Cohaesibacter gelatinilyticus: one gene and its partner. The protein of the gene in region 1 binds, or shares a complex with, the protein of each later gene. Links are inferred from orthologs where the notes say so. Each region holds a gene or a part of one and is shown in the gene's direction. Other genes may lie near its edges.

Evidence for each region.
Region 2: the proteins of dnaG (region 1) and CRO57_RS07235 are in contact, whole or in part, in a crystal structure (PDB 2R6A), measured with the Geobacillus stearothermophilus proteins. The link is inferred for Cohaesibacter gelatinilyticus from one-to-one orthologs. Residues at the interface, in WP_049624496.1 of Geobacillus stearothermophilus: Lys456, Leu457, Leu458, Pro459, Ala460, Asn463, Ala464, Leu467, Leu535, Leu536, Ile537, Ala538, Gln544, Glu545, Asp548, Tyr549, His552; in WP_033016901.1 of Geobacillus stearothermophilus: Ser13, Glu15, Ala16, Gln18, Glu91, Leu92, Asp94, Ala95, Val96, Pro97, Thr98, Ala99, Ala100, Asn101, Tyr104, Tyr105, Ile108.

The regions. Positions count from the first base shown.
Region 1 is NZ_OBEL01000006.1:3,312-6,553, reverse strand. The notes cover bases 324-3,242. They hold dnaG (DNA primase), read left to right. Parts: upstream 324-742; coding sequence 743-2,743; downstream 2,744-3,242. Other genes in these bases: rpoD (RNA polymerase sigma factor RpoD), read left to right, coding at 3,166-3,242; CRO57_RS19535 (GatB/YqeY domain-containing protein), read left to right, coding at 324-604. Outside these bases: more of CRO57_RS19535, read left to right, coding at 155-323. UniProt on the Escherichia coli protein: RNA polymerase that catalyzes the synthesis of short RNA molecules used as primers for DNA polymerase during DNA replication.
Region 2 is NZ_OBEL01000001.1:1,632,239-1,635,434, forward strand. What follows is about bases 321-3,193. They hold CRO57_RS07235 (replicative DNA helicase), read left to right. Parts: upstream 321-951; coding sequence 952-2,436; downstream 2,437-3,193. Other genes in these bases: rplI (50S ribosomal protein L9), read left to right, coding at 321-685; alr (alanine racemase), read left to right, coding at 2,556-3,193. Outside these bases: CRO57_RS07225 (DUF2232 domain-containing protein), read left to right, coding at 1-29; more of rplI, read left to right, coding at 77-320; more of alr, read left to right, coding at 3,194-3,196. UniProt on the Escherichia coli protein: The main replicative DNA helicase, it participates in initiation and elongation during chromosome replication. Travels ahead of the DNA replisome, separating dsDNA into templates for DNA synthesis.

The DNA.
Region 1 (3,242 bases):
TCATGAGGCATTTGGGCTTTTGAACTCTATATAATGGCAGTAGGGGCGGTTTTGATGCTTTTTACGGGATGTTGCGTAAACTGTGTTGCTGGCTTGCAAGCTGCCTTTAGTCGATGTATTTAGCTCAGACTGATTGTTGAACAGGATGGTTCCCATGCGCGAGCGGATTACAGAAGGTCTGAAAGAGGCTATCAAGGCTCAAGACAAGCGTCGGATGGCGACTTTGCGACTGGTGAGCGCTGCGATCAAGGATCGTGACGTGGAAGCGCGCGGGAATGGCAAGGAGCGCGTCGGTGACGACGAATTGCTGCAGATACTGGCAAAAATGGTCAAGCAACGTGATGAATCCATTCGCATTTATGAAGAAGCTGGTCGTCTGGAGCTTGCCGAGCAAGAACGCACCGAGATGTCAATCATCAAGGAATTCCTGCCTCTGCAGATGAGCGAAGAAGACGTACTGGAAGCCTGTAAGGTTGCAGTCGACGAGACTGGTGCCTCCGGACTGCGTGATATGGGCAAGGTTATGGGCGTGCTTAAAGAGCGTTTCCCCGGTCAGATGGATTTTGGTAAGGCCAGTGCGGTTGTCAAGAAACTGCTGATGTAGGCATTATCCCGGGCTTTTTCTGTTTTTTGAAAGTGACTGGCGTGCTCATGTTTTGTGAGTGCGCAAGAGTTGCTTTTTACGTTTGTTCCAAGGATGATTGGTCTCAAGCCCGTTTGAGGCCAAAAGTGAGTGATTTGGATGAAAATTCCGCCAAGTTTGCTGGATGATATTCGAGATCGTATCTCGGTGTCCGATGTTGTGGGGCGCAAGGTCAAACTGCGCCGCCATGGGCGGGAATATATGGGGCTGTCTCCCTTCAATAAGGAAAAGACGCCCAGCTTCACCGTGAATGACCAGAAGCAATTCTATCATTGCTTCTCCTCTGGCAAACATGGTGATGTTTTCAAATTTCTGATGGAAACAGAAGGGCTGTCTTTTCCTGAAGCCGTGGAGCGGCTCGCTGGGGAAGCAGGGATTGCCTTGCCATCTCCTGATCCACAGGCCCAACGTCGGGAACAGGAAAAGGCTTCGCTCTATGACGTCATGGAGATGGCGACCAAATATTTCCAGCTGCAGTTCTCATCTGATCTGGGTCTGGAGGCGCGACGCTATGCCAATGGGCGTGGTTTGACTGCCGAGACGCTTTCGACCTTTCGGTTTGGCTTTGCTGTCAACAGCCGAGATCATTTGAAAAGCTATCTGCTACAGCGCGGAGTGAGTGAAGCGGATATGTTGGCCACCGGTCTGGTTATCAAACCTGATGATGGGCGTCCGACCTATGATCGATTTCGGAATCGGTTGATGATCCCGATTGAAGATGAACGGGGCCGTGTGGTGGCATTCGGTGGTCGTATTCTGGACCCGGATGGGAAGCCGAAATATCTCAATTCGCCAGAGACCAAGCTCTTTCATAAAGGTTATATGCTGTTCAATGCCAAACGGGCCCGGCAGGCAGCTTATGAGGCGAAAGCTGCGATTGTCACCGAAGGGTATATGGACGTGATTGCCCTGCATCAGGCAGGTATTCCTTATGCTGTGGCATCTCTTGGTACAGCTTTTACAGAGCATCAGATCGCCCAACTTTGGAAATTGGCCCCGGAACCTTATATCTGTTTTGATGGTGACCGGGCGGGCCGTGCTGCGGCCAATCGTGCGATAGAGCGTATTCTGCCGCAGTTAAAGGCTGGTTTTTCTTTCCAGTTTGCTTTTATGCCAGAAGGGCAAGACCCGGATGACGTGGTCAAGCAAGGCGGTTCCAATGCTTTTCATGAATTGTTGGCAAAAGCGTTGCCGCTTTCAGATGTTGTGTGGCAGCGGGAACTAAACGCAGGACCGACAGATACCCCTGAGCGCAAGGCCGCGTTGGAGAAGCGCATCGAAGATTTGCTACGCAGCATTCAGGATGAGCGGGTCGCACGACAATATCAGATGAGTTTCAAATCAGCTCTTTCCAATCATTTCTGGCTGCAATCGCGCCAGCAGAGAGAGCAGAAATTTACCGGTGGTGGCGCAAGAGCGGGTAGAGGTGCTGGCGCCAATGCTGCCCTGGCTGCATCCAGCAATGTGTCACGCGTTCCGGAAGCAGGACAATTTACGGAATTTGAGGAAAATATTCTCGGACTTTGTGTGCATATGCCTTCCTTGTTCGAGGACTATGCCGAGCAGATATTGTCTCTTTCTTTTCATAAGCCGGGGCTGGAGCCTTTCAAACAGGTTTTGGCCCACCTCATTCTCGATGAAGAGGTTGAGCATTATTCAGATATCTATGCCAAGGCTCCAGGTGAGCTGGAGCCCTTGCTGCAGGACCTGCATGGGAAAGGTTCACAGGATGAGGATGGGAAACGGACCAGTCCATTTGGCTGGCGTTTGGCCAGTCGGTCAAAGGTTCCGCAATTGGCCTATTCCCCCGGACGGATATTTCTGGAACGGCTTATGAGTTACTGGTTGTCGGTTTTGGAAGTTCGTGATGTTCAGGCGGATCTGGAGCAGGAAACGGCTCTTGCCTTGTCTGATTGTGATGCAAGCGATGCTGCTTTCGAACGTATTCAGGCGCTGACACAGGAAGTGCATCGTCGTCGGGAGGAGAATGCCCGAGAAGATCAGGAATTGACTGATGAATATGCGAAGATGAAGAGTGCTGGCGTTCAGGCGACTCTTTCTGATTGCCTGGCAGAGCTGGCCGAGAAAAGTGCAGATTGAACCTGATCAATACACTGATTGGCGCTAAATCCTTGAAAATGATTCGAAAAATGCAAGAATCGGGCAGATTTTCTTGGATTAGGGGTTGCCGAATCGAATCACTGCGCTAAATATCAGAGTTCGGCAGACCCAAGCGCCAATTTGTCAATATGGCGAGAAATGATTGATTGCTGCCTCAAACTTGCATTGGATCAAGAAACCGGAGATTTGTTGATTTCTGGCCGTGTTTCCTTTTGTGGATAGCATTTGCCTTTCAGGCCGATGGTCTGGGGACGAATTTGCACGGTTAAGAGGCGTTTAATATCCCGTTTGGTAAAACTGGTCTGATAATCCTGACAAAGCCATGTGATTTCAGAGATGAGAAGTCATATGGAAAACCCTTCAGTGGACGAATGCGAGCTAGAGCATTCGTGGAGACAGGAATGGTTACGAAGGCAACACAGAGCGACGATAATAGCAAAACAAGCGAAGGTGGTGATGCGCCCTTGCTTGATATGAC
Region 2 (3,196 bases), on another replicon or contig:
CTGCTGGCCCTACTCAATCCGGGGTATGAACCCCACATTCATCCGCGGCCTGACCGCCGCCATAAGGAGAAAAACAATGGAACTCATTCTGCTGGAACGCGTTGCAAAGCTCGGTCAAATGGGCGATATCGTCTCTGTACGTGATGGTTATGCTCGTAATTTCCTGTTGCCTCAGGGCAAAGCTATCCGCGCCAACGCCGCAAACAAAGCCCGTTTCGAAGCAGAACGCGCTCAGCTCGAAGCTCGTAATCTGGAAGCAAAATCCGAAGCTGAGGCACTCGCAGAGCGCATCGGCGAGAAAACCGTTATTGTCATCCGCGCTGCGTCCGAGACCGGCCAGATGTACGGTTCCGTTTCCACCCGTGATCTGGCGGAAGCTGTTAGCGAAGATGGTGTATCTATCTCCCGCAGTCAGGTTTCTCTGGAGCGTCCAATCAAAACCATCGGCCTGCATGCTGTAACTGTTATTCTGCATCCAGAAGTCGAAATCACCATCACCGCAAACGTTGCTCGTTCTCAGGACGAAGCTGAGCGTCAGGCAGCAGGTGAAGATCTGTCTTTGACCGAACGCGATGAAAGTTTCGAATTCGACGAAGATCTGGAGCTGGATGAAGAGCTGCTGGAAGAAATCGAAGGTGAAGATGAAGCTTCTGAAGAAGAAGCAAGCGAAGAAGAAGCCGAATAAGCTTTTTCACCGCACCTCATCAAAAAAGAAAAGCCCGGCCTCTGGTTCGGGTTTTTCTTTTTTTGTATGTCGGAACACCACAAATACCTGATTCATCAAGTGAACCATTAACCGTGATTCTCACGAACTCGACCTCTTCTTTGTCCAGCAATTTTGATGAGAATTTTTCCTCCCTGTTGATTGAGGTGGAATGGTAAAATCAGACTTCAAAAAGAAGGCACTCTATGTCTAAGTAGACTTCCACTCCAAACAATGAGGCCTGTTTGATGGATAGCGCTGCCAAGCTTGACAACGATACCATGGCGACCCGCCAGGCGCCCCACAATCTCGAAGCCGAGCAACAATTGCTTGGTGCGATTCTCGTTAATAACGAGACATTCTACCGCGTGTCAGACTTTTTGGAGCCTCATCATTTCTTCGATCCCAATCTCAGGGAAATCTACGAGAAGACGGCAACACTGATCAGAGCAGGCAAAATTGCTTCTCCCATCACGCTGAAAACCTTCTTCGCCAATGATCACACCATTGCCGATATGCCGGTGGCACAATATTTACTGCGCCTGACCTCGCAAGCGACCTCTATCATCAATGCTGAAGATTATGGCCTTCTGATCATGGATCTCGCAACTCGCCGCGATCTGATCCAGATCGGTACCGATGTGGTCAATATAGCCTATGATGCCCCCATCGACATGCCCCCACGCACCCAAATCGAAGATGCCGAACGTCGTCTTTTTGGCCTTGCGGAAAAAGGGCGCTCTGATGGTGGCTTCCTAAGCTTTGCAACAGCCGCGACCGAAGCCATCGAGATGGCAGAAGCAGCATACAAACGTGATGGTCAGCTTTCCGGTATCTCTACCGGTCTGAAAGATCTCGATTTGAAGATGGGTGGTCTGCAACATTCGGATTTGATCATCCTGGCTGCCCGGCCTGCCATGGGTAAAACCTCATTGGTCACCAACATCGCCTATAACGTTGCCAGTGCTTATATGTCCGAGGAACAACCGGACGGCACCCTGAAAACCATGAATGGTGGTGTGGTTGGTTTCTTCTCCCTCGAGATGTCAGCCGAACAGTTAGCCACGCGTGTGATCGCAGAACAAGCAATGGTTTCATCGGAAAAAATCCGTCGTGGTAAAGTCGACCAGGAAGAATTTGGGCGCATTGCTTCTAAAGCGCAGGAAATGCAGATCACGCCGCTGCATATTGATCAAACCGGTGGTATTTCCATTGCCCAGCTCTCAGCTCGCGCCCGCCGCCTGAAACGACAGCGTGGACTGGACCTGTTGATTGTTGACTATTTGCAGCTCCTTACAGGCTCTTCATCCAAAGCATCCCAAGGTCGTGTCCAGGAAATCACCGAAATCACCACCGGATTGAAAGCATTGGCAAAGGAACTGGCGGTCCCCATAATCGCCCTTTCCCAGTTGTCTCGTCAGGTGGAAAACCGTGATGATAAACGCCCACAACTCGCCGACCTTCGTGAATCCGGTTCCATCGAGCAGGACGCCGACGTCGTGGTCTTCATTTACCGAGAAGAATATTACCTCGCTCGCGCCGAACCGAAACCAAACACGGAAGAATATTTTGCCTGGCAGGCAGAGATGGACCGAGCTATGGGCAAGGCAGAAATCATCATCGCCAAGCAACGTCACGGTCCAACCGGTATTGTACCAGTTTCGTTCACACCAGAATTCACCCGCTTTGCCGATCTGGCACCGGATGAGTATATTCCTGAATCCTACGAATAGTGGGCAGGCATTGAACTGTGTTTAGGCCAGACACAAGAAAAACTTGCGCTAACGCAACGCGTAACCGCTAACTGTGCCATACTATAGCGACATCAACCGCCAATTTAGCGAGGTCACACATGGCTGCGCCCAATAATTTCGCGCCTTCAAATTCTGTTGCTGCTCCAAATGAAGCTGCCAGCGGATCAGATCTGGCTATCAATCTCTCCGCTCTGCAAGAAAACTATGCTTTCCTCGCCAGTCAGAGTTCCAGCGCCCAATGTGCCGCTGTCATCAAGGCTGACGGCTACGGTATTGGTCTGGAACATGCAGCGCAAAATCTGAGCACAGCTGGCTGTAGGGTTTTCTTTGTGGCTCTCCCTCAGGAAGGTATTCGTGCACGCACCACATTGCCCGAGGCAACAATCTATGTGCTGAACGGCCTATTCGGGTCCGATTGTGCCGCTCTCTATGATCAGCATGATCTACGACCTGTTATCGGATCAATGGCAGAATTGGAAGACTGGCAAAGCTATTGCCGAGATCAAGGCAAAGTCCTGCCCTGCGCTCTACATTTCGACACTGGTATGAATCGGCTCGGAATGGGTATGGAGCAGGCACAAAAGATTGCCAAAGAAACCGAACTCTCGGATGCATGTGAAATCGCCCTCATCATGAGCCATCTCGCCTGTGCAGATGAGCCCATGCACGCACTCAACAGCCAGCAGCTGGATCGCTTCCGCGCCATCCGAGAATTATTCCCGGAAATCCCGGCCTCCTT